DNA from 3 places in the Desmospora activa DSM 45169 genome. Region 1 is predicted to be linked to each of the others. Evidence: riboswitches for the same ligand, from Rfam matches in the RefSeq annotation. Region 1 holds a riboswitch; each other region holds the start of a gene.
What was found. A riboswitch is a leader RNA that binds a small molecule or an ion and turns the genes downstream of it on or off. The one in region 1 is predicted to bind cobalamin.
Positions count from the first base shown of each region.

Region 1 (9,849 bases):
CGTATCTATTGAATGACGCAACAGTTACTCATTTTGCTTATCCCCATATCTCCGTCCCGGAAAAAATTGCGGCATGGAATTTGGACAAGCATGCGGAAGTGGATGGTACATTGATCGGAATCAAAGGGCAATATCTGATTCTGGATACAGGTGTACTAAATGTGCGGAAATTTTGCGGATATACAGTCGCTTTGATGTTTGAGTAATCGTTGCTTCTGTTTCATTAGGCTACAAAAAATATGTTTTACTGAAACATCCATAAAGCAAATCTCGTTTTGTCAAGTGAAACGCTGAAGTGCTTATTAACAAGCTGATCAAAGTGAAAAAACGAAAAAAGATGGAATGGCTTTCATTTTTTGATGCTATTGTGATTGACATACATTTTTAAATTGGATATAATAATAGCAACACCTTAACAATTGCGATTCCTTCCTATTATTCGATAAAAAGAGTTTGACCCCCTTGAGACGAAAAGACCGGCCAGCTGGCCGGTCTTTTCGTTGCCGCAAAAAAGATGCTGTTCATACTTTTAGCGAGATTAGAGTTTTTGTAAAAAGGAGACGGTGTGCCTCACTGCTTCCTCCAACTGTGGTGTAGTACCCTGAAAGGGATGAACCGCCCCAAATGTATGATTGGCTCCAGCGAGAAAATGAGTTTTGTGAGTGGGAATCGCTGCCGCCAGTCTCTTAGCCGTGTCGGGAGGAACGGAGAGATCGGCGTCCCCGTGTAAAATCAGCACCGGCTTTTCGTATCCCTTTAAGCGTTGCAACAGCTCATAGCGCTCCCGGTTTGCTTCGAGATCATCTAATACCTCCCGATCGATCGGCATATCCTGGCCGGTGCGGGCATTGGGAATAGTGGCCCGCCCTTCGCGACGGATGCGCTCTTTTAGTTCAGGAGAAAAGAGGTCGGGTCGGGCGATGCTGTTCCATAAGATGACTCGATCCACCTCGCGATGGTCAAGCGCAAACAACAAGCTGTTGGCTCCACCGCGACTGTGTCCCACCAACGCCAACCGTTGGGGATCGATCGCGTCGCTCTGGGGGAGTTCCTGCTGCTTGAGTGCTTGTAGGATACGGGCTAAATCTTCTTGTTCACGGCTGTAGGTGTTGTGGGCAAATCGGTCCAACTCGGTGAAGTTTTCCCCATCTGCACCGATGCCGTTCATAGAAAAATCAAAGGTGATAACGGCAAAACCGGCCTGTGCCAACGCTTCTGCGGCATAGGGGAAAAACCCCCAACGGCGAAAGCCTTTAAAACCATGACACAAAATCACGGTCGGCAATGGTTGGGTAGAAGGGGTTAGCCGCACCTCTCCTCGGATTACCCGTTCTTCCTGTGGCAGGCTTAAGTGAAAGGGATCGGTTTCTACTTCTGACAATCGATTCTCCTCCTCTCTCATGTCTATCAGGAAACGATAGCAAAAAACAAACGTGTTGATCAGGGAAGGATTTTTGAGACTGCGTGCTCTTACTGTTTCATTTGTGGAAGCCCCTGCTTGCTTTCCAGCGTACCTCCCGACTGCCGATTTGCCAAGTGGGTTTTTTGTTCCTCCTTTTCTTCCGAATTGAACATTTTCTGACAATCAGCTATAATGTAGCCACAAGTGGATAGGTGAAGGGTCTTTCGCTTACGGGCGGAAGTGAAAAGGGAAGCCGGTGCAAATCCGGCGCGGTCCCGCCACTGTCAATGGGAAGCGAAACCGCATACAGCCACTGTCCTTCAGGACGGGAAGGCGCGGTAAAGCGATGATCCATGAGCCAGGAGACCTGCCCTTCACCGGTACGCTTGCGATCTCCTTCGAGGTAAAGGAGAGCGCGGGACCTTGTTGTGGACATCGGTGTCCTCTGTTCAAGGAATGCCTGTGAAACCCTTTTGCCTCGGGCGAGCGGTTTTTTTATTTTGTCATCCAGAAGGGAATGGTTGGGAGATGTGGAGCCGTTTTCGTGTATTGGCCTTGGTGTTGACCTTGGCGATGGTTTGGAGCGTGGGCTGTCAGGCACCGTCTGCCGCCGACAAAGAAGGGGCGAAGCCGCAACAGACAGAGGTAGGGTTTCCGGTTACCCTGACGGATGATACGGATGCCGAAGTGAGTATCGACGATGAATCGCAGCGGATCGTGTCTCTGATTCCAAGCATGACCGAGACGGCATATGCCCTCGGATTGGGAGAGAAAGTAGTGGGAGTCACTACCAATGACGATTATCCCGAAGAGGTAAAAGAGGTAGAAAAGGTTGGCGATATGACGATCAATGTGGAAAAGGTAGCCGAGCTGAAGCCGGATCTGGTATTGGCCTCTCCAGTGAATGGACAGGAGACAATCGATAAACTACGGGAGTTGGGACTAACTGTTCTCAGCTATGAACCGCAGAATTTGAATGATGTTTTTCAGATGATCCACAATGTGGGACAGGCAACCGGAGCGATGGAGCAAGCGGAAAAAGTGATATCTGACATGAAAAAGGAGAAGGAACTGGCGGAACGAGTAGCGGCAACGGTAAAGGATGACAAGGAGAGAGTGAAGGTGTGGATGGAAGTCTCCTCTGATTTGCATACTTCGGGAAAAGGCACGTTTATAGATGAATTGATCACCGCTGCCGGTGGAGAAAATGTAGCCGCTGACCATGAGGGATGGGACCCTGTCTCTTCAGAAACCGTGATCCAATGGAATCCGGATGTTATTCTCCTTACGCACGGGGATGAGAAGGCGGTTCAATCCCGTGGTGGTTGGCAGGAAATCGATGCCGTCAAACATGACCGTATCCAACGGGTAGATTCCAATCTGATCAGCCGTCCCGGCCCCCGGATCACCCAGGGTCTCCTGCAGATAGCGGAAGGGCTGTATCCAGAAGCATACGCTGAAGTCGCCAAATGATGATGGGGAGCCGTTGGAGCTTGCGTTTAGGATTATGGTTGCTGTCGTTGGCAGTGTTGTTGCTGCTTTCGATGGCTTTGGCCGTTTCGATTGGATCGGCTAATATTGGCATGCTTGATGCGTGGGCGGTCATGATCAAACCGGTGCGATCAGTGGAAACCGATGCGGTGACAGAAGCGATCATTCGCGAAATTCGTCTGCCCCGTGTCGTATTGGCGGCGGTGGTGGGGGCGGCATTGGCGACAGCGGGGGCCGTTTTCCAAGGTTTGTTGCGCAATCCCTTGGCTGATCCCTATATCCTAGGGGTCTCCTCGGGGGCAGCGGTAGGGGCGGCTATTGCCATCTTTACCGGATGGGGTGCCGCTTGGTTGGGGCGGTGGACGGTGCCGTTGTGGGCATTTGTACTGGCAGCGCTGGCACTCGTCTGTGTATTGAGCCTCGCTCGTGTCGGAAATACGATGCGCCGTGATACGCTGATTTTATCCGGAGTGGTGGTGCAAGCGTTTTTTGGTGCGATTCTTACCTATATGATCGCCACCGTATCCGCCCAGGAAATGCAGCGAATCCAGTACTGGTTAATGGGAAGTGTCGCTTTAAGGGATTGGAGTCATGCAATGGTCGTCGTTCCCTTTTTGACTGGAGGTCTCTTGCTCAGCTGGCTGCTGGCCCGTACGTTAAACTTATTGGCCTTGGGGGAACGGTCCGCCGCCCATGTGGGTGTACCGGTGGAGCGGGTACGACTGGTGTTGCTGGTAACCGCCACATTGATGACGGCGGCGGCGGTGGCGGTATCCGGTACAATCGGCTTTGTCGGGTTGATTATCCCCCATTTGCTCCGGATGCTGACGGGACCGGATCATCGGGTGTTGTTGCCGTTGTCCGCTTTGGGAGGAGCCGTTTTCCTGGTATGGGCGGATACCGGTGCACGCATGTTGATGGATCCGCGGGAGTTGCCGATTGGTGTCATTACCGCTTTTATCGGAGCACCGTTCTTTGCGTGGCTGCTACGGCGACACAGTCGGCACGGTTGGGAGGAATCCCCGCCACCATGACGAAGAGTGAAAGGAGTGAGCGGGATGCTGGAAGCGATTGGGGTAAGTAAACAGCGCCAGGGGCGAGAAGTGCTACGCAATGTAAATCTGACATTGCACGCCGGGGAAATGGTCGGCTTGATCGGCCCCAACGGCTGTGGGAAAACGACTCTGATCCGGCTTCTATGCGGGGAAGAGCCTCCTGATATGGGCCAGGTTCGCTTTCAGGGAAAAGAGATGGCTGCCTGGGGTCAACGGCAACGGGCTCGTCAGTTGGCGGTGCTTCCACAGGAAGGGTTGCCGCCGGTTCCGTTTACAGTGGAAGAAGTTGTCGCTATGGGACGTCATCCCCATCAGGGCTTTTGGCCCTGGACGGAGCGCCGGGATCGGGAGGTGGTGGAGCGGATTTTGCAGCAGACCGGGTTAGCACCTTGGCGCCACCGCTCCGTTCAGTGGTTGAGTGGCGGCGAGCGGCAGCAGGTGGCAATCGCCAAAGCGATGGCACAGGAACCGTCCTGTCTGTTGCTGGATGAACCCACCACTTATCTCGATATTGCTCATCAGTTGTCTATCCTGGATCATATCCAACGTTGGCAGCGGAAATGCGGATTGGCGGTGCTGGTTGTTTTTCACGACCTTAATCTAGCGGCTCAATATTGCGAGCGGCTGTTGTTGATGAAAAACGGGAAAGTAGTAATGGAAGGACGACCGGCAACGGTATTGCGTTCTTCCTTAATCGAGGATGTATATGGGGTAAAACCGATCATGATCTCGCATCCCACCACTGGCGTTCCGCAAGTACTGCTGCAAGCGCAAGGGGTGGAAAGTGCTTCTCACCTGAAGCAATCGGGTATGGGTTGAAGCTTGACGGGATGGGATTCTGGCTTGTACCCATTCCGGGATATTAGATTGTATATCAGGAGAGGTGGTTTTCGGGTGAAGCGAGACCTGGGAGCGAAGCGACTAAGGCGAGACTAGTGCTTTGGTGTGCAAGGCCCGATAGTTTACCCAACCATGATCAGAGAAGGAGGTGGTCTGGATGCGTCTCTATACTCGTACCGGTGACGCCGGTCAGACCAGCGTAGTGGGCGGGCGTGTCGACAAAGACGATATCCGGGTGGAAGCGTATGGCACCACGGACGAGGTAAACGCTTTTGTCAGCGAAGCCATCATACGAATGGACCCACAACGGCATGGCGATATGATTCGGGATTTGACCGAGATCCAACATGAACTATTTGACGTCGGCGGTGATTTGGCCCAAGCGGGCCGCAAACGGCAGTATAAAGTGTCGGCGGAGATGGTGGAGCACTTAGAGAAATGGATTGATCGCTACAATGAAGAGGCACCGGAGATTCAACGCTTTATCTTACCGGGTGGTTCTTCGCTCTCTTCCGCTCTTCATGTTTGCCGCGTCCTTACCCGCCGGGCCGAGCGTCGGGTTGTCAGCTTGGCAAAAGAGCAGGAGACCAATGACGAGGTACGGCGCTATCTCAACCGCCTCTCCGATTTTTTCTTTGCCGTTGCCCGTGCCGCCAATGCCCGCGATGGCGTGGATGATGTGGAGTATAAACGGGGCGGGCAAGTGTTTCGTTGAGAGCGTCTAACAGCGCACTCGTTTGTTCTGTGAGTTGAGCTGCTTAAAAGGAAGAGGGAACGATTCCGGTGTAGCACCCTTGGCACTAAAGCACAAGTCTCGCCACAGTCGCTTCACTCATGAGTATCATCAATTAAAGCCCACGAATACCTCGTGGGCTTTAATCCATTATGGAATGGTATACTAAAAAGGATTGTTTTTTGATTGAAGGAGGAAGTGTTGATGGCTCTACTTATGTACGAATATCCCCCCTGTGGAACGTGTCGCAAGGCGAAAAAATATCTGGAGGAGAACGATATTTCCTTTGAAACCCGCCATATCGTGGACAATTCTCCATCAAAGGAAGAGTTGGACCGGTTTGTGAAGCAAAGTGGCTTACCTCTCCAGAAGTTTTTTAACACCAGTGGTAAAAAATATCGTGAGCTTAATTTGAAAGAGAAGTTAAAAGGGATGAGCGATCAGGAGAAACTGGAGTTGTTAGCCTCCGACGGGATGTTGATCAAACGCCCCATCGTTACGGACGGGAAGAAGGCAACGGTTGGTTTTAATGAGAAGGTCTTCGATGAGGCTTGGGGATAAACCTGTCACCTTTTGTGTACAGGAGGAGGTTGAAAATGAATCTGCGTAAGCTGACAGAGGCGGATTTTCACTCGATCCATCCCCGCTTGGATGAATGGTGGGGCGGGCGGTTGATGTCCGCCATGCTTCCCCGCCTGTTTTTTGTGCATTTTTCTCATACTTCGTTTGTTATCGAAAAAAACAAAGGTGAAATCGCCGCCTTTTTGGTTGGTTTCTTTTCGCCGTCAGTGCCGGAGGAAGCCTATATCCACTTTGTTGGGGTCCACCCGGAATATCGAAAACAGGGGTTGGGAAGGCGGCTGTATCGTCGATTTTTTGAGAAGGCGCGACAGCACGAGCGTCGTACGATTCGTTGTGTCACTTCTCCGGTGAATCGGACTTCGATCGTGTATCATCGCCAGATGGGATTTCAGATCGTGGAGGGAGATTGCCAACAAGATGGGATTTCTATTCATACCGACTATGACGGCCCTGGAAACGACCGTGTGCTTTTCATAAAGGGGTTGGAGCAGGATTAACCTGCTTTGCGATCAACCTAAAGATCCTTATCAATCTCCCGCTTGACATGGCGCAATTCTGGGATGATCAAACGTCTCATCGCCAGGCGGACGGCGCCGCTGGAGCCTGGCATGGAGAAGATGGCGGTATCGTGGAAGACTCCGGCGATCGCACGGCTCAGAATGGCGGCGGAGCCGATGTCTTCCGCATAGCTAAGGTAGCGGAAGATTTCGCCGAATCCGGGCATCTCTTTATCCAGCAGCTCCCGTACCGCTTCCAGGGTGGTATCCCGTTTGGCGATGCCGGTTCCGCCGTTGAGCAATATCGCTTCTACCTCTGCTCGTGCCGCCCCTTCCTGGAGCAAAGCTTGGATCTGTTTATATTCATCCGGCACAATGCGGTGATCCACTACGCGGTAACCAGCCTCCTCCAGCAGCTCCCGTATTAACCCTCCACTTTTGTCAGTATCGCGGGTGCGGGTATCGGAGACGGTGACGATCATGCAGGCGACGGTGTCAGGCGCTTCACGACGATGTTGTTGGACAGACATGGGCTTTCCCCTTCCGATTTATTAGCCTTTTAAGAAACTAGGAAAAAAGCGGGGTGCTGATATGTGCGGACGGTTTACATTAACGGTTGGGCTCGGTGAGATTTTGGAACGGTTTCAAGCGGAAATGGCGGATGAGTGGGAGCATAAACCCCGTTTTAATGCGGCACCGACACAAATGTTGCCGGTTGTGCGCATGGATGAGGAGAGCGGAACCCGTACATTGACACTGATGCGCTGGGGCTTAATTCCACGCTGGGCGAAGGATCGTTCCATCGGGAACCGCTTGATAAACGCCCGCGGAGAAACGGTGGACACCAAACCGTCTTTCCGGCACTCGTTGCGGCGTGCTCGCTGTATCGTCCCTGCTGACGGATTTTATGAATGGACCTCCACATCTGATGGTAAAAAGCAGCCCCTGCGCATCATTTTAAAAGGAGAACGGCTTTTTGCTTTTGCTGGTTTATGGGATCGTTGGGAGGATGACGAAGGGGGAAGTGTTGATTCATTTACCATCATCACGACTCGTCCCAATGAAAAATTGGCAAAAGTACACAATCGCATGCCGGTAATTTTGCACCAAGAGGAAGAAGTCTCGTGGTTGGATACAAACATCAAGAATTTGGACATGGTTACTGCCTTGCTTGAACCTTATCCCGCCGCAGAGATGGAGCTGTATCCGGTGTCTAGTCTAGTTAATTCCCCTAAAAATGACCAAGTAAAATGTATCGATCCTTTATGCTAATGTCCCTCGCAAATACTTGCCCGTTATGGAATGCTCTGCGTCGAGAATCTGCTTGGGTGTGCCCTCGAAAATGACCTTACCGCCCCTATTGCCGCCATCGGGTCCCATATCAATGATCCAATCGGCATTTCGGATGACATCCAAATTATGCTCAATCACAATCACAGTATTACCGGCGTCTACCAGTCGGTTCATGATTGTAAGCAAATGGCTGATATCGGACATATGCAGACCGGTCGTCGGCTCGTCCATGACGTAAATACTCCCTTGTTTATGCAACTCGCTGGCCAGCTTGATACGTTGGCATTCACCGCCCGAAAGCGTGCTGAGCGGTTGGCCGAGCTTCAAATAATTCAATCCCACATCACTCATAGCTTGGAGAATTCTCGAGACCTCTTTCATATTAAAAAATGCGAGTGCCTGTTCGACGGTCATCTCCAACACATCGGCGATGGATTTGCCGTCCAGTTTATAAACCAGCACTTTCTCCTTGAAACGTTTGCCTCCGCATACCTCGCAAGGAAGTTTAACGCTGTCCAGGAATGACAGATCGGTATAGACGACCCCGAGACCTTTGCAGTTTTCGCAGGCGCCTTTGGAGTTAAAGCTGAACAATCCAGGGCTGACTTTATTCGCTGCCGCAAACGCCTTGCGCACATCGTCCATGATGCCAGTGTAGGTGGCCGGATTGGAGCGGGTCGAGACGCCGACTGCCGTCTGGTCAATGACGATAGAATCGGGATGCCGGCGCAAGAACACCTCGTTAATTAATGTGCTTTTGCCGGAGCCGGCGACGCCCGTCACGACGGTCAGTACACCTGTCGGTATATTAACGCTGACATTTTTCAAATTGTGCTGGTTGGCGCCTACGATGGACAAATGGCCCGACGCCTGGCGAAAACGGTCTTTTACTGGCAACTCCTGTTTCAGATGGTTTCCTGTCAACGTATCGGCCTCCAGCAGGCCTGAATAACTGCCTTCATACACAATCGTGCCGCCACGGCTTCCAGCATACGGGCCGACATCGACAATATGATCGGCCACTTTGATGACGTCGGGATCATGTTCGACTACTATGACCGTATTTCCTTTATCGCGGAGCTTTTGCAGCAATTTATTGAGACGGTGCACATCGCGGGGGTGCAGCCCTACGCTGGGTTCGTCAAACACGTAAGTCACATCTACCAGACTTCCGCTCAGGTGCTTAACCATCTTAACCCGCTGCGATTCGCCGCCGGACAACGTGTCGGTTTCACGGTCGAGAGTAAGGTATTCCAAGCCGATATCAACCAGGTGCTGCAGCCTGTCGGTTAATGTTTTGACCATGGGAGCTGCTGATGGATCTTGAATCTCTTGAATCACTCCAATCAGCTGGCCGACCTCCATGGATGACAATTCGGCTATATTCTGCCCGTTGATCTTGCAGCCTAGCGCCGCTTGGCTGAGTCTGGCTCCCCGGCATACCGGACACAGAATGTCGGTGATGAACGGTTCCACCATTTTCTGGGTTCGTTCTGAATACGTTTTTACATCACGCTTGATATACTTGGTATTAAACTTCTCGATGATTCCCTCGACAGTGATATTGACAGATTTGCCTCCGACTGGCATTTTAATCTTCACAGGTTTGCCGTATAGAAGCTGGTCCATTTCGGCCTCGGTGTATTCGGCAAGCTTCTTGTCGTTATCGTATAAACCGGATTGAGTACAGATGTTCCAGTTCCAGCTGTCCACCGTGTATTCCGGAAGCAGAATGGCGCCTTCGTTAATAGATTTGGTCATATCTAGCGCTTTGCTCAAGTTGACGCCAAGCTTGCGCCCCATACCGTTACATTCCGTGCACATCCCTTGCGGATCATTGAAGGAAAAAGCATTGGCTTCACCTACATATGGCTGCCCCACACGAGAATATAACAGCCGAAGCACAGGGGAAATGTCGGTAATGGTTCCCATGGTCGAATGAGCGCCGCCACCCAA
Region 1 covers NZ_PZZP01000001.1:60,954-70,802, forward strand. Annotated here, with positions in the region: gene C8J48_RS00275 (DUF2797 domain-containing protein) at 1-206, shown strand, start outside; gene C8J48_RS00280 (alpha/beta hydrolase family protein) at 539-1,381, opposite strand; cobalamin riboswitch at 1,603-1,791, shown strand; gene C8J48_RS00285 (ABC transporter substrate-binding protein) at 1,826-2,875, shown strand; gene C8J48_RS00290 (FecCD family ABC transporter permease) at 2,896-3,927, shown strand; gene C8J48_RS00295 (heme ABC transporter ATP-binding protein) at 3,952-4,767, shown strand; gene C8J48_RS00300 (cob(I)yrinic acid a,c-diamide adenosyltransferase) at 4,946-5,503, shown strand; gene C8J48_RS00305 (arsenate reductase family protein) at 5,726-6,082, shown strand; gene C8J48_RS00310 (GNAT family N-acetyltransferase) at 6,118-6,600, shown strand; gene C8J48_RS00315 (MogA/MoaB family molybdenum cofactor biosynthesis protein) at 6,618-7,130, opposite strand; gene C8J48_RS00320 (SOS response-associated peptidase) at 7,192-7,872, shown strand; gene C8J48_RS00325 (ATP-binding cassette domain-containing protein) at 7,864-9,849, opposite strand, start outside.

Region 2 (9,849 bases), on a different contig from region 1:
TCACCATTTCTAATTCGTGGTATCCATCCGGTCTTTTATGTAGAACATCCAGTGTTAAATTAATTTTTGCCGGTGCTTTTACGGAGATATCCAACGCTTGCCCCCCTGTCTGCCACCCGTGGTCCCTTCTCCATTTTCCTGATTCTCTTTTCCTGAGCGGGAAAAGCTGGCTTTACTATTGTAACATGTGCCCATCCCCCGTAAAAGCGGAACCGGTGAGAGCAATGGATCGATCCCGAGGTTTTTGATAAACCAATCGCGGGGCAGTCGGAGGTTATCCACTTCCGCTCCATGCACTCCAAAGCACAAGTCTCACCTCAGTCGCCTCGCTCCCACCAAAAAAGACCGGGGTAGTATACCCCGGTCAGCCTGTGTCTTCATTCCCGTTCGGCCATGCGTTCCTCGGCCAGCTGAATTGCCCGTTTCACCATGTTACCGGCGTCCCGTGCTTTGATTCCGCCCCAGCCTTCACGTTGAACAACATCATAAAAACCCAGTTCTTTGGCCAATTCGACTTTCATGGCTTCCGACATGACACCGCGTCGCGCCAAGTGGAATTCCCCCTTTGTTCAAACACAGGCTATGCATAGTATGAAGCGTTCCCGTCGCGGATATCCACAGTACCTTCGTCGATATCCGCTGAGCAGCACAGCACAGGCACTTCGCTTTCAAAAATTCTTTCTGTTACAGCTCATCAAAGCCGTTGGCATCGGATACTTTGGTGTATTGACGAGATTTGCCTTCAAAGAAATCCTGTTTGCCGCTATTGACATCCTCATAGGCGACAATCCAGCGCATCGGGTTTTGGCGGTAACCGGGGAAAGGCGGTTCCGCTCCCAGTTCCCTCACGCGCTTGTTGGTCATAAAACGAATGTAATCCTCCAGCTCTTTGGGACCGATGCCGGGAAAACGATCGCCCAGGATATATTGGCCCCATTTGATCTCCAATTCCGCCGCCTGGCGAAAGGTCTCACTGACGAAGGTGCGGGTCTCTTCCGTATCCAATTCCGGGTGCTCCGCCAGCAACTCTTTAAAAATCTGTACAAACAGGCGCACATGTAGCTGTTCATCCCGGTTGATGTAGTTGATCATGGTGGAGGTGGCCACCATTTTCTGGTTACGGGCCAAATTATAGAAAAAGGCAAAACCGGAATAGAAGTTGAGGCCTTCCAAGATGACGTCATACACAATTGATTCCAACAGGGTGCGGGGAGTGGGGTTGTCCACAAATTCGTCATAGCCCTTGACGATAAAATCGTTCCGCTCCCGCAACACCGCATCGGTCTTCCAATACTCAAAGATCTCGTCTTGCTCCTGCTTATTCACCAGGGAGGACAATACATAGGAGTAGGATTGGTTGTGAACGACCTCCTGGAAGGAGAGAACCGCCATCAGCGCCGATAAGCTAGAATCTGTTAAATAATCGGCCACCCGCGAAGAGTAGTCGGTTTGAATCGAATCGAGAAAAGCCAACAATCCGATGATGCGTTTAAAGGCAAAACGCTCATCGTCGCTCAGGTCTTTCCACTGCCTTACATCTTCAGCCATGTTGATTTCAAAGGGAGTCCAAAAATGGGCCAGCATATTTTTGTACAACGGATAGGCCCAAGGGAAACGACAGTCGTCCCAGTTGAGCACATTGGAGGAGCGTCCCCCCACAATGCCGGTACTGGCGTTGGGAGCTGTTACATCGTACAGTTTTCGTTTTGGCAAATGTACTTCCATCGTTTTTTCTCCTTTCTTAGGATGAGCAGCTTTCACAATCCTCATAGTCCGACGAAGTGGAACGGGTGTAATACGTCGTCTTCACACCGGATTGCCAGGCAAACAGATGAAGCTCCAACAATTTCTTCGCTTTGATGTCGTTTTTGACATACAGGTTAAAGGATTGGGATTGATCGATATGACGCTGACGAGCCACCAGTTGGCGAATGCTCCAACGGGGGTCGATTTCATAAGCGGATTTATAGATCCAGGCCGTTTGTGGATTGAGATCGGGTGCGGTTACCGGAATCTTATAGTTTTTCTTCTCTTCGCTGTATGCCTGGCGGAACACCGGATCGATGGAGGCCGTGCTGCCAGCGATAACCGAGGTGCTGGCGTTGGGGGCAACCGCCAGTAGATAGCCGTTGCGCAAACCATGCTCATGAACGTCATCCGCCAATTGACGCCAACGGGGGTTGGTATAATCGCGCCGTTCAAACCAAGCTCCCGAATCCCACTCACTGCCTGCAAACAACGGATACGATCCTTTTTCCTGCGCCAGCTCCATGGAGGAGCGAATCGTCAGGTACGCGATCTCTTCATACAATTCGTCCGCCAATTGGATCGCCTCGTCCGACTCCCACGGAATCCCTTTAAGGGCTAGCAGATGATGCCAACCAAAGGTACCCAATCCCACTGCACGGTAGCGTTGGTTGGTGCGGCTGGCTTGCAGCACTTCAATCTGATTTAAGTCGATCACATTGTCCAACATCCGCACCTGAATCGGAATCAACCGCTCCAATACTCCATCCGGCACCGCCCGGCCAAGATTGACCGACGACAAATTGCAGACGACAAAATCGCCGGGCTCCTTGGTGATCACGATCTTTCCGTCTTCCAGCTGCTCTTCGATCACCACCGTTGGGGACTGGTTTTGGGTGATCTCGGTGCACAGATTAGAGGAATAAATCATGCCCTGATGTTTATTGGGATTTTCGCGGTTGACTTCATCCCGGTAAAACAGATATGGTGTTCCCGTTTCCAGCTGGGAAATCAGAATCCGCTTCATCACTTCAATCGCCGGCACTTTTTGCTTGGAGAGTCCAGGGTGGTTGACACAAGCCGCATAGCGTTGGCGGAAGGTTCCCTCTCCCCGCTTTTCATCGAAACTATCCTCCAAGGACCAGCCCATCACTTGCCGCACTTCATGAGGGTCAAACAGATACCAATCCCCGCGCTCCTCCACCGTTTCCATAAACAGATCGGGAATACAAACACCGGTAAAGAGATCATGGGTACGCAGGCGTTCATCCCCGTTGTTCAGTTTGGCGTCCAGGAAAGAGAAGATATCCCGATGCCACACATCCAGATAAACAGCGATGGAACCCTGCCGCTGCCCCAGCTGATCCACACTGACCGCCGTGTTGTTCAACTGTTTCATCCAAGGGAGCACACCGGAGGAGATTCCTTTAAAGCCGCGAATATCGCTGCCACGGGCACGGATTTTGCCCAGATAAACCCCCAATCCGCCTCCGCCTTTGGACAAGGTAGCCACATCGGTATTGGTATCGTAAATGCCGCGCAACGAATCATCGACGGTATCGATAAAGCAGGAAGACAGCTGACCAAAGGTTTTGCCGGCGTTGGCCAGGGTGGGAGTGGCGACAGTCATATAAAGATTGCTTAAGGCCCAATACGCTTCCCGCACCCGCTCCGCTCGCTCACGCTCCGGTTCATGTACCATCAACACCATCGCGATCACCATCAACCGTTCTTGTGGCAGTTCCATCACCGCTCCATCGTGGGAGCGGGCCAAATATCGATCCGCCAAAGTACGTAACCCTATATATGTAAACAGCTGGTCCTTTTCCGGTCGAATCTCCCGGCCAAAGCGGTCAATCTCCTCCCTGGAGTATTTCTCCATCAACACGGGTGAGTAAATCCCCTTCTCTGTCAACTGGTGGATCATTTCCGCAAACGGCCCATAGGTGCTGTCTACGGACTCATATCCGCGGTTGCTGGCCGCCTGTCGATAGAGATAACCGACAAATAGACGAGAGGCCACATAGGTCCAGTCAGGCGTTTCTCGTCCAATCTCCTCCAATGCGTGCAGGATCAACCGTTGTGTCCAATCTTCCTGCTCCAAATCTTGTAAAGCCAGCCGTTCTGCCTTTTCCATAAATGCATCGGCTGCCAACGCGGGAAAATCGCCTAAAATACGGCGAACCTCCTCTAATCGCGCCTGTGCCGTCTCTTCTGTCACCGATAATGTCGCCATACGGCAGACCACCTTTCAGCATAAAATCCCAGGCCAATAAAAAAACCCTTGCCGGGGCGAGAGGATAAACGACCGTGATGAAAGAGGCATCCCTCCTGCCCAAAGACAGAAAGCTGCCGCAAGACCACTATATCTTAGTGGCTCTCATCGCTGTCGTTCCCATTCTCAATCCCCGAAGAATGAAAAGCGCGAGTGGGAGGGGTAGGTCTACTGGCTTATGCATCCTTCTACACCGAGCCTTCCCACACCCTTGATCGCTTGATCGATAGGTGCAGTGGCACATTCGGTTCGTCCGCAATAACAGTTGCGAGGACAGCCCCGGATTTACACCGGGTTCCCTTTTCGCCCCGAGGGCACCCACTTCCACAATATATAGTGTTTTATCATCGTGATATCACCAAGATGTATGGTACTATCCTATCTCATTTTTTTGGACAACGCAATAAAAAAATCCGAGCCTATTATCGGTTCGGATTACGAATAAGAACGAATAGAACACATTACTGTGTTCTATTGCGGGTTTTTCACATATTTGACAGGAATTTGACCCTCATCTTGAAATACGGTCAGCTCCACCGTCTCCGTCAGGATATCGGCATAGCTGTATGAGACTCGTTCAAAAGAGTGTTGTTCTTCGTCCAATTTGACAATAAACACGGAGGGGTAAGTCTCTTCCAATACTCCGCTTCGTTCAATGGTCTTTCGACGTCCGCTGTTGGCTTTGAGACGAATTTTTTGTCCGATGTAACCTTCCAACGTCCGTTTTATCTCAGATAGTGCATTCCTACCCATTACAATCGACCACCTCACTCAGGTACTATTGTACCACGGGAGGTTAACTTTGTCAAAAGTTGAATTATAGCAGTGAGACAACCCAGCTGTCAACGGGTTTTTTTGCCGAAATACGGCGGAATAACCGCTGTATAATTAAGGCAAGTTTATTACATTTTCGTAAGGAAGGGTTTATAAGTCTCTATGCTCTCATTTTGTAAAGCGGTCAGCCACTGAACTGGCGGCATAGGCATCCGGCTTAATCTTGGCCGTATAGCCCACCGCGGTAACCCATCCGACCACTTCCTGAATCAATTTGCGCGTTTCCCCTTTACGCCCCACATCCAGATGGATTTCTACCGGTAACTCCATCGAAGCGCCCACAAATCCCTTTTCCTTCAATCGGTCCATACATGCCAGACTGTATTCTGTCTCTTTATAGATGCGATAACGCAAATCCAGGATGGGTCGGCTGCGCTGCTTGGCGTAAAAGAAAAGCGCTCCTTTTCCCACCCGATGCACAATGATGGCCGTAACAAATAGCGTGCCACGATGGCTGGTTTGCGAATCGGTCCCTATCACCATTTTATATTGGGCAGATCGGTCTCCTTCGATGAAAGCATAGATGGCAGCGATCATCTCATCCAGTCCAATCCGTCCTTTTCGCGGATGGATAAAGTTCATCGGTTCCCTCCAGGATGGCCCCTGCGTTCCAGTTGCCAGTTCTATCCTGCTTATGATATACGGGGAAACACTTGTTCATCCAAGCGGTTGGCTAAACGGGCGAATTCTTCCAGTGACAAGGTCTCCCCTCGACGCTGTGGATCGATGCCTGACGCAGTCATGGCCTCTATCAGTGGTGCTTTTTCCCGACGGTTGGACAAAAGAGAGGACAAGGCATTGGAAAGCGTTTTGCGCCGTTGGTTGAAGGCAGCACGTATGATGCGGAAAAACAGCTCCTCGTTATTTACCTGGACCGGAGGGCGGTGACGCACTTTTAGTCGTATAACAGCTGAATCCACCTGCGGTCGGGGAACAAAAACATGGGACGGTACGCGACACACCCACTCCGGTTCCGTATAATAGCGAACCGCAACTGTAATCGATCCGTACGCCTTTGTTCCCGGTTCCGCCGTCAGCCGTTCCGCCACTTCCTTTTGGATCATCACAACGATATTGTTTAAGGGCAGTTTCTGCTCCAACAGCCGCATCAAAATCGGTGAAGTGATGTAATAGGGAAGATTGGCCACAACACTAGGGCGAGTCCCTTCCCCCAACTCGTCCCGAATGAGGGCCGCCAAATCCACTTTCAGCGCATCGCCGTGCACAATGGAAACATGGGCTTGGTCGACAAACAGTTCTTGTAACACAGGCACCAAGCGTTGATCCAGCTCCACCGCCACCACGCGAGTCGCTTCCATCGCCAATCGCTGTGTCAGGGCGCCAATCCCCGGCCCGATTTCCAACACCCCGGAGCTGTGATTCAATTCTGCCGCTTCAATCATTCGGTCCAATACACGCTGATCGGTGAGGAAATTTTGGCCGAGGCTCTTTTTTAGCTGAATGCCGTGACGGGCTAGGATATCACGGGTTTGCGCAGTGATCCAGTTGGCGGTCATCCGCCTCCCTCCCTTCCACCTGTTTTAAGGCGGTTTCAAATTCTTCTCGGGTGATACGTAGGAGGTGAAGGCGTTTAAAAAATTGCTGACTATTGGCATACCCGATCCCTAATGTCCGACTGAGCGCCAGTCGCCGCTCCCGTGAGCCAACCCCGCCGGAGAGACCGGCTTCCAAATAATGTTCCCATGTTACTCCTTGCACAAACGTTCCCTCTTCCCCAACACGCACCACTGCCAGTGCCGCTCGGATCACTTCCGGGTCAGCGTGCTCCACACCGATCCCACGTTGTCCTTGCGCCTGCTCCTGCGGCACAAACGCATGCTTAATCCCTGGTACCGCTCGGGAAAGGATGCGTCTAATCCGTTCACCGGCGGCATCGGGGTCAGTAAAGACGATAACCCCCCGCACGCGCTGTGCCCGGCGCACGGCAGCGATCACAGCGGGGCCGACGGCAGATCCACCGGTTTCAATCGTATCTGCCTCTACCGCCCGCCGAATCGCGGCGGTATCTTTTTTTCCTTCAACGACGATCACTTCTTGGATTGATCCCACTTTGGCTGACTTCCATTCCTTCCCCGTCAATTCTCGATTTGAAACAGACGATTGGCGTTGTCACTCGTATGCTGGGCCACTTCTTCCAATGTTAACCCCCGTAGGTCTGCGATCGCTTGCGCCACCAAGCGAACATATCCCGTCTCATTCCGCTTACCGCGGTTGGGATGCGGCGCCAGATAAGGGGCGTCGGTTTCCACCAGTAAACGGTTAAGCGGTACACGTTGGGCGATTTCCTTCGGCGTCTTCGCATTTTTAAAGGTGACGGGACCACCCAAGCCGATCATAAAATTCATCTCCAGGCATTGTTCTGCAATCTCCCAATCTCCACCGAAGCAATGCATCACACCGCCGACCTCTTCCGCTTTTTCCTCCCGTAAAATCTGAACCACATCGTGATGCGCATCCCGATCATGAATGATAATCGGCAAATTTACTTCCCGGGCTAAGCGAATCTGTTGGCGAAATACGCTTTCTTGCACTCCACGGGGGGAGTTGTCCCAATAATAATCCAGACCCATTTCCCCCAGTGCCACCACTTGAGGATGATCCGTCAGGGATTCCAACCAGTCCAAATCATTCACCGTACAATCTTTGGCATCATGGGGATGCCACCCGACCGCGGCATAAATAAAATCATGTTTCTGCGCCAATTCCAGCGTAGCCATAATCGTTTCGCGGTTAAAACCGACGTTAAGCATGCGGCTGACACCGTATTCTTCCCGCGCTCGGCGCAGCACTTCGTCCCTGTCTTCATCAAACTGCTCATCATTGATGTGGGTGTGGCTATCAAAAAGCATGAATGATTCCGTTCCTCTCTTGATATGTGTGGCGTCAATCAATCGCTCTGTTGATTAAACAGCAACTGAAATTGGTTGAGGGGCATCAACTGAACATCGGCCCGTCCCACCACTTCTCCAATGGAGACTGCGCCAATTTCACGGCTGTCTCGGCTGTGGTTGCGGTTATCGCCCATCACAAAGAGGTGATCGGGTGGAACCACCGTCTCAGGCATGTTTTTTCGGATTCGTTCCTGATTGATGTAAGACTCCTTCAATTTCTCACCGTTACGATAAACTTCGCCGTTTTTGACGCTGATTTTATCACCGGGTTTTCCGATGACGCGTTTGATGTAATCCCGTTTTTCCGCAGTGTGAAAAACGACAATATCCCCATACTCCGGATCACGTACATCATAAATCCATTTATTAACAATCAACCGTTCATTCCCCTTAAATGTCGGGTACATCGATTCCCCGTGAACTTCATAGGGTGCGAACAGAAACACGCGTACCACAATCATCAACGATGCCGCTACAATCAAGGCCGTCATCCACTCATTAGCAGCGCTCTTTGCCTTATTTCCCAATCTAACCCCCTCCAAACATTTCTTGTTCCTTCCATTCTACCCGTTTTCAATTCAGAAATCAGCCATTTCCACCTACTGAAGGATAAAAAATCCCGTTTGATTGATCCACAATCTACTTCAGTTAGTTTTTCCAAAAGAGACTGATTGACAAGCGGGAGTCGTTCCCTTTTTCATCTAAAAATCCCCCTATAAAGGGGGATTAGATTGATGACAAAGTGGTCCCGGGTCCCGATTTCCTTATCAGGGTTTGTCAAAAGCCTCATCCCCCCTTTTACAAGGGAATTCAGACTTTCACTTCACCCGGGTGCCGTTGGGAATGTCAGCAGCGACGGTGGAGAGGACGAGGCGCTCGCCTTCTTTGGCTGCCAGCACCATTCCCTGGGAAAGCTCTCCCCGCAGTTTGACGGGTTTAAGGTTGGCGACACAGATCACCTTTTGTCCAACCAGCTCATCAGGGGTGTAATGCTGGGCGATACCAGCCACGACTTGGCGCTGTTCATAGCCGAGATCCAATTGCAACTTCAGCAAGCGATCAGCACCCTTGATCCGATCGGCTTGAAGAATTTCCGCCACTCGTAAATCGACTTGTGCAAACTGATCGATGGTGATGAGATCATCCGGTTTCGATTGATTCTCTTTTTTGGCATTGGATTGCGCTTCCGCTTTTGGCTCTTCACCCACAGGTGTTCCTCCCATCATGCGCACAATTTCTTTCGCTTCTTCCTCTACATCCAGGCGTGGAAACAGCGGCTTTCCTTTTTTGACACGGGTGCCGACGGGAAAGGAGTCAAAGACGAGACTGTCCCAATCGGTATGCTTTTCTTCGGTCAAGCCCATCTGCTCCCACATCCGAGCCGGTGTGCGTACTAAAAAAGGGTGAATCAGAATGCTGACCAGGCGGAGACTTTCCAGCACATGGTTGAGAACGGAAGCCAGCACCCCTTTTTTGGCGGGATCTTTGGCCAGCTCCCACGGCATCGTTCCTTCCAGATAACGGTTGGTGCCCCGCACCAATTCCCAGATGGAGGCCAGAGCAACGGAAAACTGCATCCGATCCATCGCTTTTTCAACTTTGGCAACCGTCTCGTTCGCCAGTCTGACCAACGCATCATCATGTTCAGTGGCGCCGGGGATTCGTTCCCCCACCACACCATCGTTATATTTATTCACCATTGTCAAGGTGCGGTGGAGCAGGTTACCCAGATCATTGGCCAAATCGGCGTTGGCCCGCTCGACAAACCCTTCTGGAGTAAACACGCCATCCTGGCCAAAGGGAACTTCCCGCAGCAGATAATAACGGAGCACATCCAAGCCGAAACGGTCAATCAAGGGCAGGGGATCGACCACATTTCCTTTTGACTTGGACATTTTGCCGTCTTTCATCTGGAAAAAGCCATGGGCAAACACTTTTTTCGGTAGCGGCAAATCCAAGGCCATCAGGATGATGGGCCAGTAAATGGTGTGAAAACGGACAATATCCTTTCCAACCAGGTGCACATCCGCCGGCCAATGCTGCTGATATTTGGAATCGTCTTCTGTTCCGTAGCCGAGTGCG
Region 2 covers NZ_PZZP01000003.1:181,493-191,341, forward strand. Annotated here, with positions in the region: gene ispE (4-(cytidine 5'-diphospho)-2-C-methyl-D-erythritol kinase) at 1-94, opposite strand, end outside; gene C8J48_RS16975 (small, acid-soluble spore protein, alpha/beta type) at 378-533, opposite strand; gene C8J48_RS16980 (ribonucleotide-diphosphate reductase subunit beta) at 685-1,725, opposite strand; gene C8J48_RS16985 (ribonucleoside-diphosphate reductase subunit alpha) at 1,742-3,982, opposite strand; cobalamin riboswitch at 4,166-4,359, opposite strand; gene veg (biofilm formation stimulator Veg) at 4,493-4,774, opposite strand; gene C8J48_RS16995 (ribonuclease H-like YkuK family protein) at 4,964-5,437, opposite strand; gene rsmA (16S rRNA (adenine(1518)-N(6)/adenine(1519)-N(6))-dimethyltransferase RsmA) at 5,488-6,372, opposite strand; gene rnmV (ribonuclease M5) at 6,338-6,925, opposite strand; gene C8J48_RS17010 (TatD family hydrolase) at 6,952-7,725, opposite strand; gene lepB (signal peptidase I) at 7,764-8,294, opposite strand; gene metG (methionine--tRNA ligase) at 8,586-9,849, opposite strand, start outside.
Region 2: another riboswitch for cobalamin. It lies ahead of C8J48_RS16985 (ribonucleoside-diphosphate reductase subunit alpha); the one in region 1 lies ahead of C8J48_RS00285 (ABC transporter substrate-binding protein).

Region 3 (9,849 bases), 2.2 Mb from region 1:
AATTCAACCCGTGGGAAGCTCAATTCCCTCATCAAATGTTTGTAGCATTCTTCCCGGATCTCGACGGGGACGCCGTTTTGTTTAAGGGTGCGAATCGCTTCTTTGAACTTTCCACGGCCGACCAAGTGTTTAAAATACAACAGAAACACATCCGATAGAGAACGCTTAAATTGAAATTTTGATCGTCTCCCGCGGCCGCCTCCCGGCTTCCAGTAAAGAAATCCTTCATCGTCCAGTGCGTTCATAATCCGTTTTACATTGCGTGGAGAGCAGTAGAGCACGTTTGATAATTCTTTTAAACTAACTTCCAGTGTACAGTGATTTTCCACTGTCATATAGTTTAGACGCAATTCCAAGTAATGCTCTACAATTTTCATTGAATCACCTTGTTCTCCTTCAAGTTTCTACCGTTATTATAGCGGATGGAAGCAGGGAATACGGGGACATTTTCTAAAATGATTACCCCTTTTTTGATGTTCGTTTCTTTTACAATGACACTAAGGCCCAAATCGTTTATCACTTGATCTAAAAAGAAGGGAAGTAGCCGATGGAACCAACTCCTGTGATAGAGGTTAGCAACGTGAGTAAAGTGATCAATGGCAAAAAAATTGTCGATCAGCTGTCGTTTGAGGTGTTTCCAGGGGAGATTGTAGGCCTTCTTGGGCCGAACGGAGCTGGAAAGACAACCGTGATTAGAATGATGGTGGGTCTCATGGCGATGACGGCAGGGGACATCCTTATTCATAGCCATAGCATTCGAACACAGTTTGAAGAAGCGATTCGCCATGTGGGTGCCATTGTAGAAAATCCGGAGCTTTACCCCTTTTTGTCAGGGTATAAAAATTTGCTTCATTATTCCTGCATGGTACCGGGTATCACGAAGGAAAGAATGAATAAGGTTGTTTCAATTGTAAAACTGGATTCAAGCATCCATGATCCCGTTAGGACGTACTCTCTCGGGATGCGCCAGCGCTTAGGCGTAGCACAAGCAATCCTGCACGAGCCATCAATTCTTATCCTGGATGAACCAACCAACGGGCTTGATCCTGCGGGAATCCGCGAGTTACGAGATTACCTTCATTATTTGGCAAAGGAAAAAGGAACCGCAGTGGTGGTATCGAGTCACTTACTGTCGGAAATGGAATTGATGTGTGATCGAGTCGTGATTATGCAACAGGGGCGATTGGTGAAGCAAGTGAATGAAATGGAGCCGGATGGCGAAAGCATGCTTGTTCAATTTGAGGTGGATCAACTGGACCAAATTTCCGACATTTTAAAGGAGTTGAATTGGAATATAGCGTTTAAGCAGGGTTCAAAGGGGTTTGAGATTACATTGAAAAAAGCGGAGATCGCCGTTCTAAACACTCGATTGGCTTATAGGGGTATTCAAGTGTACGAAATTAAGAGGATGGAAAAAACACTGGAAGATCGGTTTTTGGAAATGACAGAAGGTGATTACAATGACTAGTCGGTACCGTTTGTTGCGGATTGAGCTTATGAAAATCATGGAGCGATTGCGAACGACTGTGTTTATTGGACTGATGATTCTTCTACATTTTTGCATGGCACTCTTCATGAAATATCTAGAACATTCATCAGGGGTTCAGTATGACTGGTGGTCTTTTGCTGCGGATAGTACTCATCTGTTGTTTTTCGTTCAAATCTGGACCATTGTGATCGCGGGGGATATCATATCCAGTGAATTTAACTGGGGAACGGTGAAACTGCTGTTAATCCGTCCGGCCAATCGGACCAAAATCCTACAATCTAAATATTTGGCTGTTTTGCTGTTTGCCGTCCTTTGCATGATTATTTTCTGGATCAGTACATTGGTGTTTGGGTTGATCTTTTTCGGTCAGCCTTCATTAGAGGGAAACCCCATTCAGCAGCTATTAAACCTTGGAATCGATTGTGGTTTGTATCTAGTGGAAGTAATCATGATGGCTACACTCGCTTTTCTGCTTTCCACAGTTTCCCGCAGTAGTTCCCTTTCCATTGGATTGACCATTTTTTTACTGTTTGTAGGTTCGTTTTTGACAGAGTTACTCGCTTATGTGAGTTGGGAAGGAGGAAAGTTTCTCCTGTTCGCCAATTTGGATCTGAGTCCATATGTACAAGGTGGCGATCCTGTGTTCAAAGGGATGACACTGGAATTTTCCCTTGGTGTGTTAATCGTTCATTTTTTATTATTTCATGTAATTGCATGGTTCATTTTTAAAAAGCGGGATGTGGTTGTTTGAGACTCCACACGACTGAAGCCGCAGGATTCTTAGGTAGTTAGCGCACTCAATTCATTTCTGCTTCGTGCAACTCCTAAGTTCAGGGCTGTCTCATCAGCCCGTCCCATGCAGTTCTACAGCTTAAGCTGTATGTACCCGCATGGGCGGAACGCCTGTTACCAGCGTTCTAGTTCCTTTTTGTTCACTCTTATGGTTTTACCCAGCGGAAGGGATTTTCGCCGCTAGAACCCCATACCATAACGTTTTCAAGGAACAAACCCACTATCAGTGGGATGGGCACCGCTCATACGTTCGATTATACAACAAACGGATTGCTCTTACCATCCCCAATAAAGGATACCGAGTAACGCGGCCTTTCATCCCACCCCTAAAGGAGTTGGTCTTTAGTCGGCAAAAATCTGTAAACCGCCTTGCTTCCATAAAGGGGCAAGGCGGAATCCCTTTAAGAAGTAATCGTCTTCTGCCACTGCTGGCGAATCGCTTGTGCCACCTGCACCATCTTTTGCAGGGAGGCTACTACTTCCTCTTCTCGTCGCGTTTTTAAGCCGCAGTCGGGATTGATCCAAAAAAGAGTAGGGGGCAGAACGCGCAATGCCCGCTCAACCGTCTGTAACATTTCCGCTTCTGTGGGGATGCGGGGGCTATGGATATCGTAGACGCCCAGTCCAATCCCTAAGGGATACGTTTTTTCCTCAAAGGCATGGATCAGCTCCCCGTGACTGCGCGAGGATTCAATGGAAATGACGTCGGCATCCAGCGTTTGAATCGCATCGATGATATCATGAAACTCGCTATAACACATATGAGTGTGGATTTGTGTTTGCGGTTGAACAGAAGAGGTGGCCAGACGGAATGCGCGTACCGCTTGATCCAGGTATGCCTTCCACTTGTGTTTCTTTAGGGGCAACCCTTCGCGCAATGCCGGTTCGTCCACCTGGATGATGGCGATCCCGCTGGACTCCAGTGCATCCACTTCCTGTCGCAAGGCATACCCGATTTGAAGAGCGACTTCGCTTTCCGGGAGATCATCACGCACAAAGGACCAACGGATCATGGTGGTGGGGCCGGTCAACATGCCTTTTACCTTTTTTTCTGTCAGCGATTGCGCATAGCTGCTCATCTCCGCCGTCATCGGTGCATGGAAAGCGACATCGCCGTGGATGATGGGTGGTTTAACACAACGGGAACCGTAGGATTGGACCCAACCGTGTTTCGTAAAGGAGAAGCCGGTCAATTTATCGCTAAAATACTCTACCATATCGGTTCGTTCAAATTCACCGTGAACCAGTACATCCAAGCCGATCTCTTCCTGAATGCCGATCCAACGAGCGGTCTCTTTTTGTACAAATTCACGGTAACGTTCCTCGGACCATTCGCCCGTTCGCCATTTTTTACGGGCGCGTCGCACCTCCGGGCTTTGCGGAAAACTGCCGATGGTTGTGGTGGGAAACAGCGGGAAGGAGTAGAATTTTTCCTGCTGTTCTTGTCGTTCGGCAAAGGGATGGCTGCGGGTAAAGGCTGTGGAAGTAAGGTTGGCGATCTCCTTCCGTATCTCAGGAATCCGGCGAAAAGAAGCCTGATCAAACGTTTCAATCGCAGCAGCGTTTTCTTGCAATACTTCGGCAACAACCGCTTGCCCGTGGAGGAATCCTTCTTTTAAAATGCTCAATTCATCCAATTTTTCATGGGCAAAGGCGATTACCCCGGCTAACTCTGATGGTAGCTCCTGCTCTTCTGCCGCATCTACCGGTACATGCAACAGGCTGCAAGAGGGTTGTAACATCCATGCGGCCGGAGAGACGATCTCCCGAATCTCCTCCAGCAGGTTGAGCTGTTTTTGCAAGGGTGTTTTCCAGATGTTACGGCCGTCGATCAAACCTAGCGCAAGTACTTTATCCTCGGGAAATCCATGCTTTTGGAGCGATGCCAGGTTTTCTTCCCGGCCGTACACCAGATCCAGCCCGATTCCGTGTACTGGTAAACGGATTAGATCGGAGTAAGCGGAGACGGAGTCAAAATAAGTTTGCACCAACAGGCGCAGCCCAGGAGCGGCATCCGCCAGTCGACTGTATGCGGTGTGTAACCATTCCATTTCAGCGGCGGTGACATCCGTTACGAAGGCGGGTTCATCCAGTTGAATCCAATCGGCGCCTGCTGCCTCTAATTCTTGCAGCACTTGGGCATACAGCGGAGTGAGGGTGTCCAAGAGCAAGCGGGAAAACTGATCAGGATGAAATCCCTTGGCCAGTTTTAAAAATGTAAACGGGCCTAGAATCACCGGTTTGGCGTTGATTCCCCAGCGTTTGGCTTCACGGAAAGCACGAAGCGGACGGTTTTCCAGCAAAGTGGGTACCATTTCCTCTTCCCATTCCGGAACGATGTAATGGTAGTTGGTATCAAACCATTTGGTCATTTCACATGCGACCGCTTTTTGATTCCCTCGGGCCATTGCAAAATAGGTGTCCAGGGAAACTGGACCTCCATCATGGCCAAAGCGCTTGGGGATCAGTCCAAACATGACCGCCGTATCCAACACATGGTCATAGTAGGTGAAGTCACCCACGGGTGGGAGATCAACCCCTTTTTCCACCTGTGTATGCAAGTATTCATGCCGGAGCGTTTTTATCCGCTCCTCCAACTCCGCTTGCTCGATTTTGCCGGACCAATGAGATTCCAGCGCTTTTTTCCATTCTCGCCGTTTTCCGATTCGCGGGTATCCGAGGTTACTGGTGTATACGTTTACCACAATCCATCGCCCCTTTCATCATTAAAAAAGCCATCTCCCAAGTACACACGCGGAGATGGCTGGATGCTTCTGTTCATGTGATTACTTCCCATGACAAATTCAAATGGGTTCAATCCCGTTCATCCAAACACCTCCCTATCAACCGTAGGTACCACTGGTGTTGTTGGGATAGGCAGGTCTCCTGGCTCCAGGTTCATCATCGGACGGCGCCTTCCCCATTCGTGATCCATGCAAATGAATGAGTGGCTGATATGCCGTCGGTTCCCCTGTTACAGTGGCGGGACCGCATCGGATTTTCACCGATTTCCCTTTTAAACGTTGGACTAATCCAACATACCTATCCCCGTGATATGAAATTATTTTAAAAGCTTACTATAAAGCGGAGGCGTGGTCAATTAGAATGTTTTCCAGAAACACTCGCGTCTGTTCCGACCGACGTAAGTTGTAGTCGCTGGATGGCGGCGATGGGTTCTCTTTAGCGCTTCACCTAAATGACATGGAATAACTCAAGAAAGACACGCAGCGCCAGAAAGGTAACCAGTAGCATAATCAAACCGTAGATGATATTTTGTCTGGAGTTGTTGACGGAATCCCCTAAGAAATCTTTCTTATTGCTGAGAAGCCAGATCAAGGCTGCCACCAGCGGTAACGCCAACCCGTTTAAGGCTTGTGCGGTGACGATGACGGCAATCGGCATCTCGTCAAACAGGGCGATAATCCCGACCGGTACCAAACTGGTCACCACCATGATGATACGACTGCGGAGTGCGGTGGCATCTTCCGGCCACCCAAATGCCTGGTTCATCAAAATGTAGGCCAAAGAGGCTTGATACAGACCGGAAGAAAAACCGGCCGCCCACAATCCCAAGGCAAACGATACCCCAGCAAACCGCCCCAAAAGCGGAGTTAGTTGCATCGCCATATCCTCGGCTCCGGTTATCTCAATCCCTTGTGGATGAATGACGGCACCGGCACAGATGATGATCGATCCGGTGATAAACGCAGTAATTACCATGTTAAAGCGGAGATCGAAGCGGGAGAGGGCAATTTCCCGAGAGGGGATGCGATCGGCTACGGTTGCGTATTTCTTTTTAAGAAAGGCGGATAGGCCCAATACAGTATTAGGGGGCAATGTGGTCGCCAACAGCGCGAGCACCATCCAGTAGTCTCCTCCCGGTATACGGAAGGAAAAGCCTTTGCTTACCAGATCACCGAGGCTGGGGCCGGATACAAAGCCGGTAATGACAAAAGCCACAACCATCAGGCCGATCAAAACCTTATTGATGTTTTCTAACAAGGTGTAAACTCCGAGCCAAGCGATAACCAATGCCGAAATCGCCATGGTCAAGGCCCATGCGGTGATCGTTATTTCTGGTATAAAATAATTGAGGGCCATAGCCGCGCCGGTAAAATTACCCGCTTGAAAAGCGACAGCTCCCGTGATTAGAGCGACCAATAAAAAACCGGAGGCCGGTTTTCCGACATGTTGACGCACTCCTTCCATTAAAGATGTACTTTTACGCAATGTGATGCGAATGGCGGGCTCCTGATAAAAATAGGAGACCACACATGCCAGAATCACAATCCAGAGCGCTTCATACCCATAAGTGGCTCCTGCCACCGAGGTGGTTGTAACGGTTCCCGGTCCAATGATGGCCGCAGCGATAATCACGCCTGGGCCAATCGCTTTTACATAGTCTTTAAATGTAAGTGTGGAAGAGGGCGTAATACGATCCTCTTTTGACGTCATGGCAAAATCCTCCTTTTGTCAGTAATCAATGAATCGAACAATAAACAGACCTGTACACCTATATTTTGGACAATAAAGAAGGATCACTTCCTTTGTTTTAAAAAATATGGAAAAAGAAATTGAGGGAAATGAACAGCTGTCGGTTAATGGCCGATTTTTTTCGGAATGGGACGCATACCGTCCACAATCGGATCTTTAAAACGTACGGCGGGAACAAGGGAGATTTGAGATATACATCGGCACCGCTGTTCCTGCTCAGTAATGGGGAAGCGAGATGCCGTTGGTTAATAACGCTTTTTCAAAGGTATAGCTGCATTCCAGCAGAAAGCCTACCATATCCTCATCCCATACGACAATAGATTAGTCATCTGTACAATCAACTCACCATTTTAGATGCGGTACTGGCCGACATCCGCCCATAATAGGCGGAATATTCATACTTTCAATTCATGAGACTCTGCAAAATATCGCCGCGACACTTCCTGGGACTGAACTTTGGAGATCAACTATTATGAAATCGGCTTAATGTGTGCAGAACGGATCGTATGGGTAGCTTTACGAGAAAATGTGAAAAGCGATGTCTACACCAGCTCCGCTGATCGCTTTTGACCAGTCTTTGCCGTTTGGGTGAAGAACATCGCTTCCTACCTGCAATATCGGTATTACTTTTCTTTATGGTTAAACATCTTTAAACTGTTGAGGTCAAACCAATACTTCCGCCACCGCCCCGCTCCAGTGCAACTACAAGCCTTTGTAACAGCTTATGCGGAAAAGGATGAAGCGAAGCTGAGAGAGTTGTTTACCGCTTTATCGCGTATCCAATGATTTATATCGACTTGATCATGCCGCCATCGACGAGAATGGAGCTTCCGGTCATATACGAGTTAGCATCGGACACTAGGAAAGTAACCACATTGGCAAACTCTTCCGGTGTCCCGTATCGTTTTAACGGGATCGCTTGCCGCGATTGTTTCTCGATCTGTTCGCGGTTGACACCGAGGCGATCGGCTTTCATCTGATCGAGAAAAGCGACGCGGTCGGTAGCGATCCGGCCGGGAGCGACGGTGTTGATCGTAATCCCGTATGGAGCCAGTTCTTCGGCCAGGGTTTTGGTTAATCCGACGATGCCTAAGCGAAAGGTATTGGATAACAGTAACCCCGGGATCGGCTGCTTGATCGAGGAGGAGGCGATATTGATAACTCGTCCGCCTTCTCGCTTTAAATCGGGGAGAACTTCACGAATGATACGAATATAGCTGAGTAAGTTTAACTCAAATGCTTTTTGCCAATCGTCATCGGAAAACTGATCAAAGGAACCGCCAGGAGGACCACCGGCATTATTGATTAAAATGTCGATTTTACCGAAGGTATCCCGTGTTTGTTGCACCAGGGATCGAATGTCATCCACTTTGGTAATATCGGCGGCATGATAAGCTACTTTTCCCGTGCCCATCGGTTGCAACTCAGCTTTCACAGACGCTAACTTTTCCTCGTTGCGGCTGGTCAACATCACATGGGCCCCTTCTCTTACCAATTGAGCGGCGATTGCTTTGCCCAATCCCTGACTGGATGCAACCACCAGAGCAACTTTATTTTGCAGATGAAGTTCCATCACACAAAACCTCCTCTTATCCGGAAATTTTCATGTCCTTTACATGATTGACCAGCTTCTCAAATCCGTCAATCTGACATTCCACAATATCGCCGTCACGAATCACCACTGCGCCTGGAGTTCCGGTAGAAATAATATCACCCGGCAGCAAGGTCATCACCTTGGAGTGAAAGGAGACGAGGGACCAAAGGCGAAAAGTCATGTTGGAGACGACGTTTTTACGGTGGAGGGCTCCATTGATCATGGTTGCCACTTCAAGTTTAAGAACATCGTCCACCTCATCGGGCGTAATCAGATGGGGACCAAAACTAAAAAAAGTATCAAAGCTTTTGGAACGGGTTAAGTAGCGCGGATTTTTCTGCAAAATATCTTCCGCCGTCATATCGATTATCGTCGTAAAGCCGGCGATCACGTCAGGAGCCTCTTCCTCGGATACATTTTTACACGCTTTGCCGATGATCAAGCCCAATTCCGCTTCCGCCGTCGTCCGTTCCGATTGCACTGGAATTTGAATCGTGTCATTAGGGCCGATGATGGCAGTGTCGGGCTTCATAAAGCTAGCTGGTTCCGTATTCGGTGCTTTTTCGCTTAGATCAGTCGCATGTTCCACATAATTGAGCCCGATTCCCCATATTTTGCGGGGATGACGGTAGAGAGGAGCGTATACCACTTGCGATAAAGGGATGATTCGATTGCGCAAGGGATGCATTAGGGATTCCCATTCTTGCTGAAACCATGTTTTTAATGACGGTAATTGCTCGAGGCGGATGATTTCAAATAAGGATGAAGGCCATGTGGTTCCCAGCTCTTCGTTTACAGCGGAAAGGGGGATGACACCTTCCGACAATACGATCGCCGCTAGTTCTTGCCCGTCTTTTTTAATGGTTGCAAGACGCATGCTTTCACGCTCCCACTTTTTCATAATAAGTTATAATGGTCAGATCTCCATAAGATAAATTGTATAACAATTTATCATAAAGTAATAGTTTCTGTAAATGGAATCGCGAATTGATGTCAAGTAAGATGACTTAAAAATTAGGGAGAACGTGTTTCACAGTCTTATCAAGAACGTGTTGACACTTTGCAGGCAGAAGGAATAAGATTTATCTAGAATTGCGTTTATTATCCAATTTTGAAGACGGATCATTGTTTGAAAGAAAATAAAACAGATCAGAAAAAGAGGGTAAGACGAATCAGCTAAAATGGGGGAGTTGACTGGATGTATGGGGAAGGGGTTTGGATTCTTTTAGCCTTGTACTGTGTCATTGGTGTAATTTATTGGAAAAAACAAGGGGAACCGACGTTGTTTGCGGCGATGGAAGAAGAGGAAGATCCTGAAGTTGAGAAATTGAGAGAGCAAGCCAAAATATTGGCCAGAACACGTGGGGAAAGATTTGTTTACATGGTTCTGGCGATCGGGTTCGTCTTGTTGTGGCCGCTTTTTCTGTATCAGGATGTGCAAGCCAAAATTCGCGAGTTGGTGAAGAAATAGCCGCCGTGA
Region 3 covers NZ_PZZP01000001.1:2,243,467-2,253,315, reverse strand. Annotated here, with positions in the region: gene C8J48_RS10935 (SgrR family transcriptional regulator) at 1-377, opposite strand, end outside; gene C8J48_RS10930 (ABC transporter ATP-binding protein) at 548-1,468, shown strand; gene C8J48_RS10925 (ABC transporter permease) at 1,461-2,240, shown strand; gene metE (5-methyltetrahydropteroyltriglutamate--homocysteine S-methyltransferase) at 2,683-4,986, opposite strand; cobalamin riboswitch at 5,141-5,342, opposite strand; gene C8J48_RS10915 (Nramp family divalent metal transporter) at 5,474-6,736, opposite strand; gene C8J48_RS10910 (SDR family oxidoreductase) at 7,563-8,348, opposite strand; gene C8J48_RS10905 (fumarylacetoacetate hydrolase family protein) at 8,365-9,246, opposite strand; gene C8J48_RS10900 (hypothetical protein) at 9,568-9,840, shown strand.
Region 3: another riboswitch for cobalamin. It lies ahead of metE (5-methyltetrahydropteroyltriglutamate--homocysteine S-methyltransferase); the one in region 1 lies ahead of C8J48_RS00285 (ABC transporter substrate-binding protein).